Cupriavidus necator N-1: one gene and its partners. The protein of the gene in region 2 interacts with the protein of the main gene of each other region in a pairwise test. Links are inferred from orthologs where the notes say so. Each region holds a gene or a part of one and is shown on either strand. Other genes may lie near its edges. The genes, in order: CNE_RS16460, groL and grpE.

Region 1 (2,891 bases), 2.8 Mb from region 2 along the record:
GATGGCCACACCCTGTTGTTGCACCAGGCCAATATGCTGATCCAGCCCGGACTGGAGCCGGTGCCGTACGACGTCGTGCGCGATTTCACGCCGGTGGCGCGCGTGGCCACCACGCCGCTGTTCCTGGTGATCGATGCCAGGCTGCCCATGCGCACGCCCGAGCAATGGATGACCGCGGTGAAGTCGAATCCCGGCTCCTACAGCTATGGCTACGGCCAATCGGGCAGCCCCTCCCACCTGTACGCCGAGTACGCCGTGCGCGGCATCCGCAGCGGCGTGCCGCTGGTCACCGCCAAGGGCGAAGCCGCCGTGGTCCAGGAAATGCTGGCCGGCCGCATCAGTGCCTGTTTCTGTTCGTTTGCCGCGGTCCAGGGCCAGGTCAGGAGCGGCGGGTTGCGCCTGGTCGGGGTGACGGGCGTGGCCCGCTCGCCGCTGGCGCCGCTGGTGCCGACCCTGCAGGAATCGGGGCTGGAAGGCTATGCCGCGGCCGCCTGGTTTGGCGTGATGGCGCCAGCCAAGACGCCGCGCGCGATCGTCGCCAGGCTGGCGGTCGAGCTCGACGCCGTCATGTCCGAGCGCGAGGTGCGTTCGCGCCTGCAGGCAGCGGGGGTCACGCCGCTGCGCGACTCGCCGGAGGCGTTCGCCACCGCGATCCGCTCGGAATCGATCCAATGGCAGGTGATCCTGAAGGACGTTGCGCCGACACAGGAGCCTTGAGCAGCAAAGGGGTGGACCGGTTTGGGAGGCTAGGGCAAGTCTGAGAGAGGGGGCATGTGGCGCGGGGCACACGGGCGCCAGCAGGGCTAGGTAGTACACCTTATAATGCGCGCCTGTCCTGACCGGTGCCCACGTGACCGATTCTGCTCAAAACCTCGTCGAACTGACTGCGGTGGACTTCGCCTATGCGGACCACGGCAAGCCGATCCTGTCCGGCCTGACCATGCATTTCCCGCGCGGCAAGGTGATTGCGGTGATGGGCGGCTCGGGTTGCGGCAAAACGACGGTGCTGCGGCTGATCGGCGGCCAGATCCGCCCGCAGGCGGGCACGGTCAGCTTTGCCGGCACCGATATCCACACGCTGGATACCCGCGGCCTGTACGAGGTGCGCCGCCAGATGGGCATGCTGTTCCAGTTCGGCGCGCTGTTTACCGACCTGTCGGTGTTCGACAATGTGGCGTTCCCGCTGCGCGAGCACACCGACCTGCCCGACTCGATGATCCGCGACCTGGTGCTGATGAAGCTCAACGCGGTCGGCCTGCGCGGCGCGCGCGACCTGCTGCCGTCGCAGATCTCGGGCGGCATGGCGCGGCGCGTGGCGCTGGCTCGCGCGATCGCGCTGGATCCGGCGCTGCTGATGTATGACGAGCCCTTCGCCGGGCTGGACCCGATCTCGCTCGGGCTGACCGCGCGGCTGATCCGCAGCCTGAACGACGCGCTGGGCGCCACCACGATCATCGTCTCGCACGACGTGCACGAGACCTTCCAGATCGCCGACTACGTCTATTTCATTGCCGACGGCCGCATCGTCGCGCAGGGCGAGCCTGAGGCGCTGCGCGCCTCCACCGACCCGTTCGTGCACCAGTTCGTCCATGCCGAGGCCGACGGCCCGGTGCCGTTCCACTACGCCGGACCTTCGCTGGCCGAGGATTTCGCCGGAGGTGCGCGGTGACGGACTTCTTTACCCCCATCGGCGCGGCCGTGCGCCGCAGCCTGTCGGGGCTGGGCCATGCCACGCGCATGTTCCTGACGCTGCTGGGCCTGTCCCCGACGCTGCTGCGCCGCTTCCGGCTGGTGACCGACCAGGTCTTCTTTGTCGGCAACCTGTCGCTGGTGATCATCGCGGTGTCGGGCCTGTTCGTGGGCTTCGTGCTTGGCCTGCAGGGCTACTACACGCTGAACCGCTACGGGTCCGAGCAGGCACTCGGGCTGCTGGTGGCGTTGTCGCTGGTGCGCGAACTGGGCCCGGTGGTGACCGCGCTGCTGTTCGCCGGCCGCGCCGGCACCTCGCTGACTGCCGAGATCGGCCTGATGAAGGCGGGCGAGCAGCTGACGGCCATGGAAATGATGGCGGTGAACCCGCTGCAGCGCGTGATCGCGCCGCGCTTCTGGGCCGGCGTGATCGCCATGCCGGTGCTGGCGGCGATCTTCAGCGCGGTCGGCATCCTGGGCGGCTACGTGGTGGGCGTGCAGTTGATCGGCGTTGACGCCGGCGCCTTCTGGTCGCAGATGCAGGGCGGAGTCGATGTGCGCGCCGACGTGCTCAATGGCGTGATCAAGAGCTTTATCTTTGGCATTGCCGTGACGTTTATTGCCCTGTACCAGGGCTTCGAGGCCAAGCCCACGCCGGAAGGCGTCGCGCGCGCGACCACCCGTACCGTGGTGATTGCGTCGCTGGCCGTGCTGGGGCTGGATTTCCTGCTGACCGCGCTGATGTTCAGCAAATGACGCGGCCATACCAACGACAAGACAGCGACAAGAACACTACGGGGTTGAAGAAAGAGATTCCAATGAAAAAGAATGCACTCGATTTCTGGGTGGGGCTGTTCGTCGCGGCGGGCTTTGTCGCCGTGCTGTTCCTGGCCCTCAAGGCGGGGAACATGAGCGCCTTTTCCTTCCAGGACACCTATAGCGTGCAGGCGCGCTTTGATAATATCGGCGGGCTCAAGCCGCGCGCGCCGGTCAAGAGCGCGGGCGTGGTGGTCGGCCGCGTGGCGGCGATCCGCTTCGACGACAAGACCTACCAGGCCACCGTCGAGATGAGCCTGGAGAAGCGCTACCAGTTTCCCAAGGACACCTCGGCCAAGATCCTGACATCCGGACTGCTCGGCGAGCAGTACATCGGCCTGGAAGCCGGCGGCGACACCGCCATGCTGGCCGAAGGCGGACGCATC
Region 2 (3,032 bases):
CCAGCCGGTGGTCTACGTGCCCGGCAATCACGAATACTACGAAAGCAACTTCGATACCGTGGATCGCCTGATGGCCGAAGCCACCGAGGCGCACCCAGGCATACAGGTGCTCAATGGCACAGTGGCCGAATTCAACGGCGCCCACGGACGGGTACGCATCATCGGCACCACCTGGTGGACTGACTACACCCTGTTCGGGACTGACCGGCGCGATGACGCGATGCAGGCTTGCGCGGCGGTGATGCTGGACCACCGGCTGATCGAACTCCACGGCGACGACGGCCGTGCGCGCCATTTCACACCCCAGGACGCGCTGGCGCGCCACCAGGCCGCGTCGGCCTGGCTGGCGGCGCAGCTGGCGCTGCCCTACGATGGCAAGACCGTGGTGGTTACGCACCACGGCCCTGACCTGGGCAGCCTGGACCCGCGCTACTCGCACGACCTGGTCTCCGGCGGCTTCCTGTCGCGCCGGCCCGACCTGGTAGCAAAGGCGGACCTGTGGATCCACGGACATACCCACACCAGCTTCGACTACTGCATCGACGATTCGCGCGTGGTCTGCAACCCCCGCGGCTACGTCAGCCGCCGCACCGGCGAGCTGGAAAACAAGCGCTTCGACTGGTGCTGCGTGGTCGAGGTCTGACCTGGCGGCTCGAGCGCGAGACCGCTGCGGCGCCCCAAAGAAAAACCCCCGCGGGCTCGCGCCCGCGGGGGTTTTTCAAGACAGCCTGCCCGTGAGGGCAGTCGGTCGGCAATGATTTACATCATGCCTTCCATGCCGCCCATGCCGCCCATGCCGCCCGGCATTGCCGGAGCCGACTCTTCCTTCGGCGATTCGGCAACTGCGCAGTCCGTGGTCAGCATCAGCGAAGCCACCGAAGCGGCGTTCTGCAGTGCGGTGCGGGTGACCTTGGTCGGGTCCAGCACGCCCATTTCCACCAGGTCGCCGTACTCGCCCGAAGCCGCGTTGTAGCCGTAGTTGCCCTTGCCTTCGATAACCTTGGCAACGACCACCGAAGCTTCTTCACCGGCGTTCAGCACGATCTGGCGCAGCGGCTCTTCCATGGCACGCAGCACGATCTTGATACCGGCGTTCTGGTCGGCGTTTTCGCCGGTCAGTGCCGAGATCGCAGCGCGGGCACGCAGCAGGGCCACACCACCGCCGGGGACGATGCCTTCTTCCACCGCAGCGCGGGTGGCGTGCAGGGCGTCTTCCACGCGGGCCTTCTTTTCCTTCATTTCGACTTCGGTGGCAGCGCCAACCTTGATCACGGCAACACCGCCGGCCAGCTTGGCCACGCGCTCTTGCAGCTTCTCACGGTCGTAGTCCGAGGTCGCTTCTTCGATCTGGGCGCGGATTTGCTTGACGCGGCCTTCGATCGCACCTGCGTCGCCGGCGCCGTCGATGATGATGGTGTTTTCCTTGCCGATCTCGATGCGCTTGGCCTGGCCCAGGTCGTTCAGGCCAGCCTTTTCCAGCGTCAGGCCGATTTCTTCAGCGATGACGGTGCCGCCGGTCAGGATGGCGATGTCTTCCAGCATGGCCTTGCGGCGGTCGCCGAAGCCCGGGGCCTTGACGGCGGCGGTCTTCAGGATGCCACGGATGTTGTTCACCACCAGGGTCGCCAGGGCTTCGCCCTCGACGTCTTCAGCGATGATCAGCAGCGGGCGGCCGGCCTTGGCCACTTGCTCCAGCACCGGCAGCAGGTCGCGGATGTTCGAGACCTTCTTGTCGAACAGCAGCACGAACGGGTTGTCCAGCTGGACAACCTGCTTTTCCGGGTTGTTGATGAAGTACGGCGACAGGTAGCCGCGGTCGAACTGCATGCCTTCCACGACTTCCAGCTCGTCGGCCAGCGACTTGCCGTCTTCAACCGTGATCACGCCTTCCTTGCCGACCTTGTCCATGGCTTCGGCAATGCGCTCACCGATCGAGGTGTCGCTGTTGGCCGAGATCGCGCCAACCTGGGCGATTTCCTTGCTGGTGGTGGTGGGCTTGCTGACCTTCTTCAGCTCTTCCACGGCGGCGGCAACAGCCTTGTCGATGCCGCGCTTCAGGTCCATCGGGTTCATGCCGGCGGCAACGAACTTCATGCCTTCGCGCACGATCGACTGGGCCAGCACGGTTGCGGTGGTGGTACCGTCACCGGCGTTGTCGCTGGTCTTGGAAGCGACTTCCTTGACCATCTGGGCGCCCATGTTCTGCAGCTTGTCCTTCAGCTCGATTTCCTTGGCCACGGACACGCCGTCCTTGGTCACGGTCGGGCCGCCGAAGCTGCGCTCCAGCACCACATTGCGGCCCTTCGGGCCCAGGGTCACCTTGACTGCGTTGGCGAGGATGTTCACGCCTTCGACCATCTTGGCACGTGCGGCGTCGCCGAACACTACGTCTTTAGCTGCCATTCTTGAATCTCCTGAAATCTGTACGGGTGGCGGTCAGTCGGTGAATTACTTGTTCACCACGGCCATGATGTCTTCTTCGCGCATGACCAGCAGTTCCTGGCCTTCCACCTTCACTGCCTGGCCGGCGTACTTGCCGAACAGCACGCGGTCGCCGACCTTGACGTCGAGGGCGATGTTGTTGCCCTTGTCATCCTTCTTGCCAGGACCGATTGCCAGTACTTCGCCTTGATCGGGCTTCTCGGCAGCGTTGTCGGGAATCACGATACCGGACGCGGTCTTGGTTTCGTTGTCCAGACGCTTCACGATCACGCGGTCGTGCAAAGGACGCAGATTCATACGGACTCCTAGATGCAAAGTGAGTTTTTAATCACAAATCGGCCGGCTACCGAGGCGACGGCCGTCTGAAATGTTCAGGTGCCGCAAGGGGCGCTTTCATGCTGTTAGCACTCACCCCCGGCGAGTGCTAATTATAGGGACGGGGTATGGTCATTTCAAGACAGGGACTTAATACGGGTTTTCCCTCGGACGTGAAATTCTCGTGGGATATGGCCTTGGAGAACTCCTGAAAGAGGAGCTTTAGCCACTTAATGTGCATTTGCCGCTCCGTGTAATTTCGACCAAACTGTACA
Region 3 (3,095 bases), 390 kb from region 2 along the record:
CGAACGGCACCGAGCCGGCCACCGACGCCGCAGAGCCGGCGACCGCTACCGCAGCCGTGCCGGTCTCCCCGGTCACCACGGCGGGCGCCGCCGCACCCGCGCCGGCCGACCTGCGCGACAGCGCCCGGCTGTCGTTCCATGACCCGATGTATTTCATGGTCGGCGCGCATGACGGCGCCAACGCCAAGTTCCAGCTGAGTTTCAAGTACCGCCTGTTTCAGGGCGAGGACCCGGCGTCGAAGCGCCTGTTCGACAACCTGTACGTGGGCTACACGCAGTTTTCGCTGTGGGACCTGTCCGAGCAGTCCAAGCCGTTCCGCGACACCAACTACCGGCCCAGCCTGTTCTATTACCTGTCGGATACCGGCGTGCGCAACAACGTCATCAGCCGGCTGTCGCTGGCGGCCGGCCTGGAGCATGAATCCAATGGCCGCAGCGGCGACGAATCGCGCAGCATCAATACGGTCTTCGTCAAGCCGACCTTCTACTTCGGCGACCAGAACGACTGGCACTGGCGCGTCGCGCCCAAGCTCTATGCCTATGTGGAAAAGGGCGACAACCCCGACATCGCCCACTACCGCGGCTTCATGGACCTGGGCATTGCCTACGGGCGCCCGGACTCATGGGAGTTCTCCGCCACGCTGCGCAAGGGCACGCGCAAGTGGTACGGCAGCGTCGACGCCCAGCTGACCTACCCGATGGCGCGGCTGATTCCCGGCACCGCGGGCTACCTGATGGCGGGCTACTTCGTCGGCTATGGCGAGAGCCTGCTGGACTACAACCACAAGCTGCCGTGGCAGTTCCGCATCGGCTACGCGCTGTCCCGCTGAACCCGCTGAACGGCCAGACCGCTCAGCCGGCCAGCGGCTTACCGCTGGCCTTGAGCCGCGCATTGGCCACCGCGGCGGCAAACTGGCCGTGGCCATGCCAGCCAGTGGCGCGGCCCAGTTTCTTGCCGTTCTGAAAGAACATGAACACCGGGATGCCATGCAGGCCAAAGCGCCGGCCCAGCCCGGGATGCGCGTAGACGTTGGCATGCAGCCAGTGCAGCGCCAGCGCGCGGACCGGTTCGGGGTTGGCCAGCATGGCCTTCTTGGCCATCTCGCAGTTGAAGCAGTCCACCCCCCAGAAGAACACGCACACCAGCGCGTCGCCGGCCCCGGCTATGGCGGCGTCGATGATGCCGTCATCGACCTCGCGCATGCCGAACGCCTCGAAGGCGCGGTGGTCGAGGTGGGGGGCCGGGGACGACTGCGCCGAGCCGGCGCCTGGTTCAGTGGTCATGCTCGCTCCAGAATGACAAACGCCCGGGCCAGCCGGCACCGGGCGTCAGGTCGCAATCCAGGATGGCACGCCGCCGTCCCGGGCCGGCTTACTTCGGTGCCGCCACCGTCACCAGCGCCGGCCGCAGCACGCGCTCGGCAATGGTGTAGCCGCGCTGGAGCACGGTCACCACGGTATTGGGTTCCTGGTCCGCCGGCACCATCGAGATGGCCTGGTGGCGGTGCGGGTCGAATTTCTCGCCCACCGGGTTGAGTTCAACGATCTTGCCGCGCTCAAAGGCGGCCGCCAGCTGGCGCGCGGTCAGTTCGACGCCTTCGCGCAGCTTGGCGATATCGCCCGAGCCGTCGGCCAGCGCGGCCTGCAGGCTGTCCATCACCGGCAGCAGGTTGTCGGCGAAGTTCTCGATGGCGAACTTGTGCGCCTTGGCGACATCGTCCTGCGCCCGGCGGCGGATGTTCTCGCCTTCGGCAACGGCGCGCATATACAGGTCGTAATGCTCGCGCGCCTTGGCTTCCAGGGCGGCCAGCTGGGCCGCCACGTCATCCACGGCAGCGGTTTCCGGCGCACCGGTTTCCTGGCTGGCGTTGGCCGCCTCTTCGCCCGCGGGCGTAGGCGTCTGGGTGGTTGGCGTCTGCTTCTGTTCTTCCATGTCGATCCGTATCAATGCATTGTCGCGGCCCGCCGTGGGCCTGGCCGCGGGTGGTAAATCGGCGCGTGTTCCGTGCAGGTGGTGGCAAGGCGCAGGTTTTCAAGAGTGGCGCTGGCGTGACGCGGAAACACACGGTTACAAAGGCCACCCATATGCAATCGACGCCTTATTGCTTTGCTGCATCGCACTCACTAAGATTCTCAGTAAGAAAAATGACAAAAATGTCGGGGGTCCTGGAGATGGTTCAACTTTGTGCCTCTTCCGAAAGGTTGGCCATGCATAAGCTGCCAGTCGTGACGCTCTGCCTTGTGGCCGCCTTGGCGGTCATGACCGTCTTTATCTGCCTTTCCGGCGCATTCACCTCGCGCGATACGGAGTATGGCAGCGGCAAGGCGGTGTTCAAGCACTACATCGTCCCTATCGTCAGTCAGGAAGTCACGCAGGAATAAGCGCCACCTGACCCTGTGCCCACTGCGCGGCGGCACCGGAGCTTCCCGGTGCCGCCGCGTTGTCATTTCAGCTCTTCAGGTGGTCGATGCGGCGCCGGTCCCGCTTGGTCGGGCGCCCCTGGATCTGCGCGGACGGCTCCGGCTGCAGGCGCCGGCGTTCGGCATCGGCCAGCCGGCGGGACTGGCTTTCGGCACTTTCCTCATACAGCGTCTGCGCCACCGGCGCCGGCCCGCGCGCCGGGGCGATGCCCATCACCACCAGTTCCCAGCGCTGCTGGTGCGCTTCCAGCACCACCATGTCGCCGGGCTTCACCTCGCGCGAGTTCTTGCATGGCTGGCCGTTCACGGTCACCTTGCCGCGCTCCACCGCTTCGGCCGCCAGCGAGCGCGTCTTGAAGAAGCGCGCGCACCACAGCCATTTGTCAATGCGCTGGCGCGCATCCGGCGCAAAGTCGACATTCATGCCGCCGCTCCCCGGGTCTGGGCGCGCGTGCGCCGTGCTTCCAGTTCGTGCGGATGCGGCGTGGCCAGCGGCCAGCCCTGCAGGTGCTGCAGCGCGATCTCGGCCATGGCCGCGACCCACGGATCGGCATCATTCAGACACGGGATGAAGTGGAAATCCTTGCCGCCCGCGACCTTGAACTCGGTCTGCCCTTCCATGGCGATTTCCTCCAGGGTCTCGATGCAGTCGGCCGGAAAGCCCGGGCAGAAGA

The links.
Region 1: the proteins of groL (region 2) and CNE_RS16460 interact in binary tests that used the Escherichia coli proteins (3 or more experiments, as listed by UniProt). The link is inferred for Cupriavidus necator N-1 from one-to-one orthologs.
Region 3: the proteins of groL (region 2) and grpE interact in binary tests that used the Escherichia coli proteins (3 or more experiments, as listed by UniProt). The link is inferred for Cupriavidus necator N-1 from one-to-one orthologs.

The regions. Positions count from the first base shown.
Region 1 is NC_015726.1:3,512,316-3,515,206, reverse strand. What follows is about bases 22-2,759. They hold CNE_RS16460 (ABC transporter ATP-binding protein), read left to right. Parts: upstream 22-850; coding sequence 851-1,669; downstream 1,670-2,759. Other genes in these bases: mlaD (outer membrane lipid asymmetry maintenance protein MlaD), read left to right, coding at 2,508-2,759; mlaE (lipid asymmetry maintenance ABC transporter permease subunit MlaE), read left to right, coding at 1,666-2,445; CNE_RS16465 (Bug family tripartite tricarboxylate transporter substrate binding protein), read left to right, coding at 22-717. Also shown: more of CNE_RS16465, read left to right, coding at 1-21; more of mlaD, read left to right, coding at 2,760-2,891. UniProt on the Escherichia coli protein: Part of the ABC transporter complex MlaFEDB, which is involved in a phospholipid transport pathway that maintains lipid asymmetry in the outer membrane by retrograde trafficking of phospholipids from the outer membrane to the inner membrane.
Region 2 is NC_015726.1:721,169-724,200, reverse strand. Bases 82-2,960 are described here. They hold groL (chaperonin GroEL), read right to left. Parts: upstream 2,404-2,960; coding sequence 760-2,403; downstream 82-759. Other genes in these bases: groES (co-chaperone GroES), read right to left, coding at 2,449-2,739; CNE_RS03470 (metallophosphoesterase), read left to right, coding at 82-643. In the rest of the region: more of CNE_RS03470, read left to right, coding at 1-81.
Region 3 is NC_015726.1:1,108,688-1,111,782, reverse strand. What follows is about bases 154-3,095. They hold grpE (nucleotide exchange factor GrpE), read right to left. Parts: upstream 1,934-3,095; coding sequence 1,373-1,933; downstream 154-1,372. Other genes in these bases: hemH (ferrochelatase), read right to left, coding at 2,842-3,095; CNE_RS05240 (RNA-binding S4 domain-containing protein), read right to left, coding at 2,450-2,845; CNE_RS41690 (hypothetical protein), read left to right, coding at 2,209-2,382; CNE_RS05255 (thioredoxin family protein), read right to left, coding at 853-1,284; CNE_RS05260 (phospholipase A), read left to right, coding at 154-830. Also shown: more of CNE_RS05260, read left to right, coding at 1-153. UniProt on the Escherichia coli protein: Participates actively in the response to hyperosmotic and heat shock by preventing the aggregation of stress-denatured proteins, in association with DnaK and GrpE. It is the nucleotide exchange factor for DnaK and may function as a thermosensor.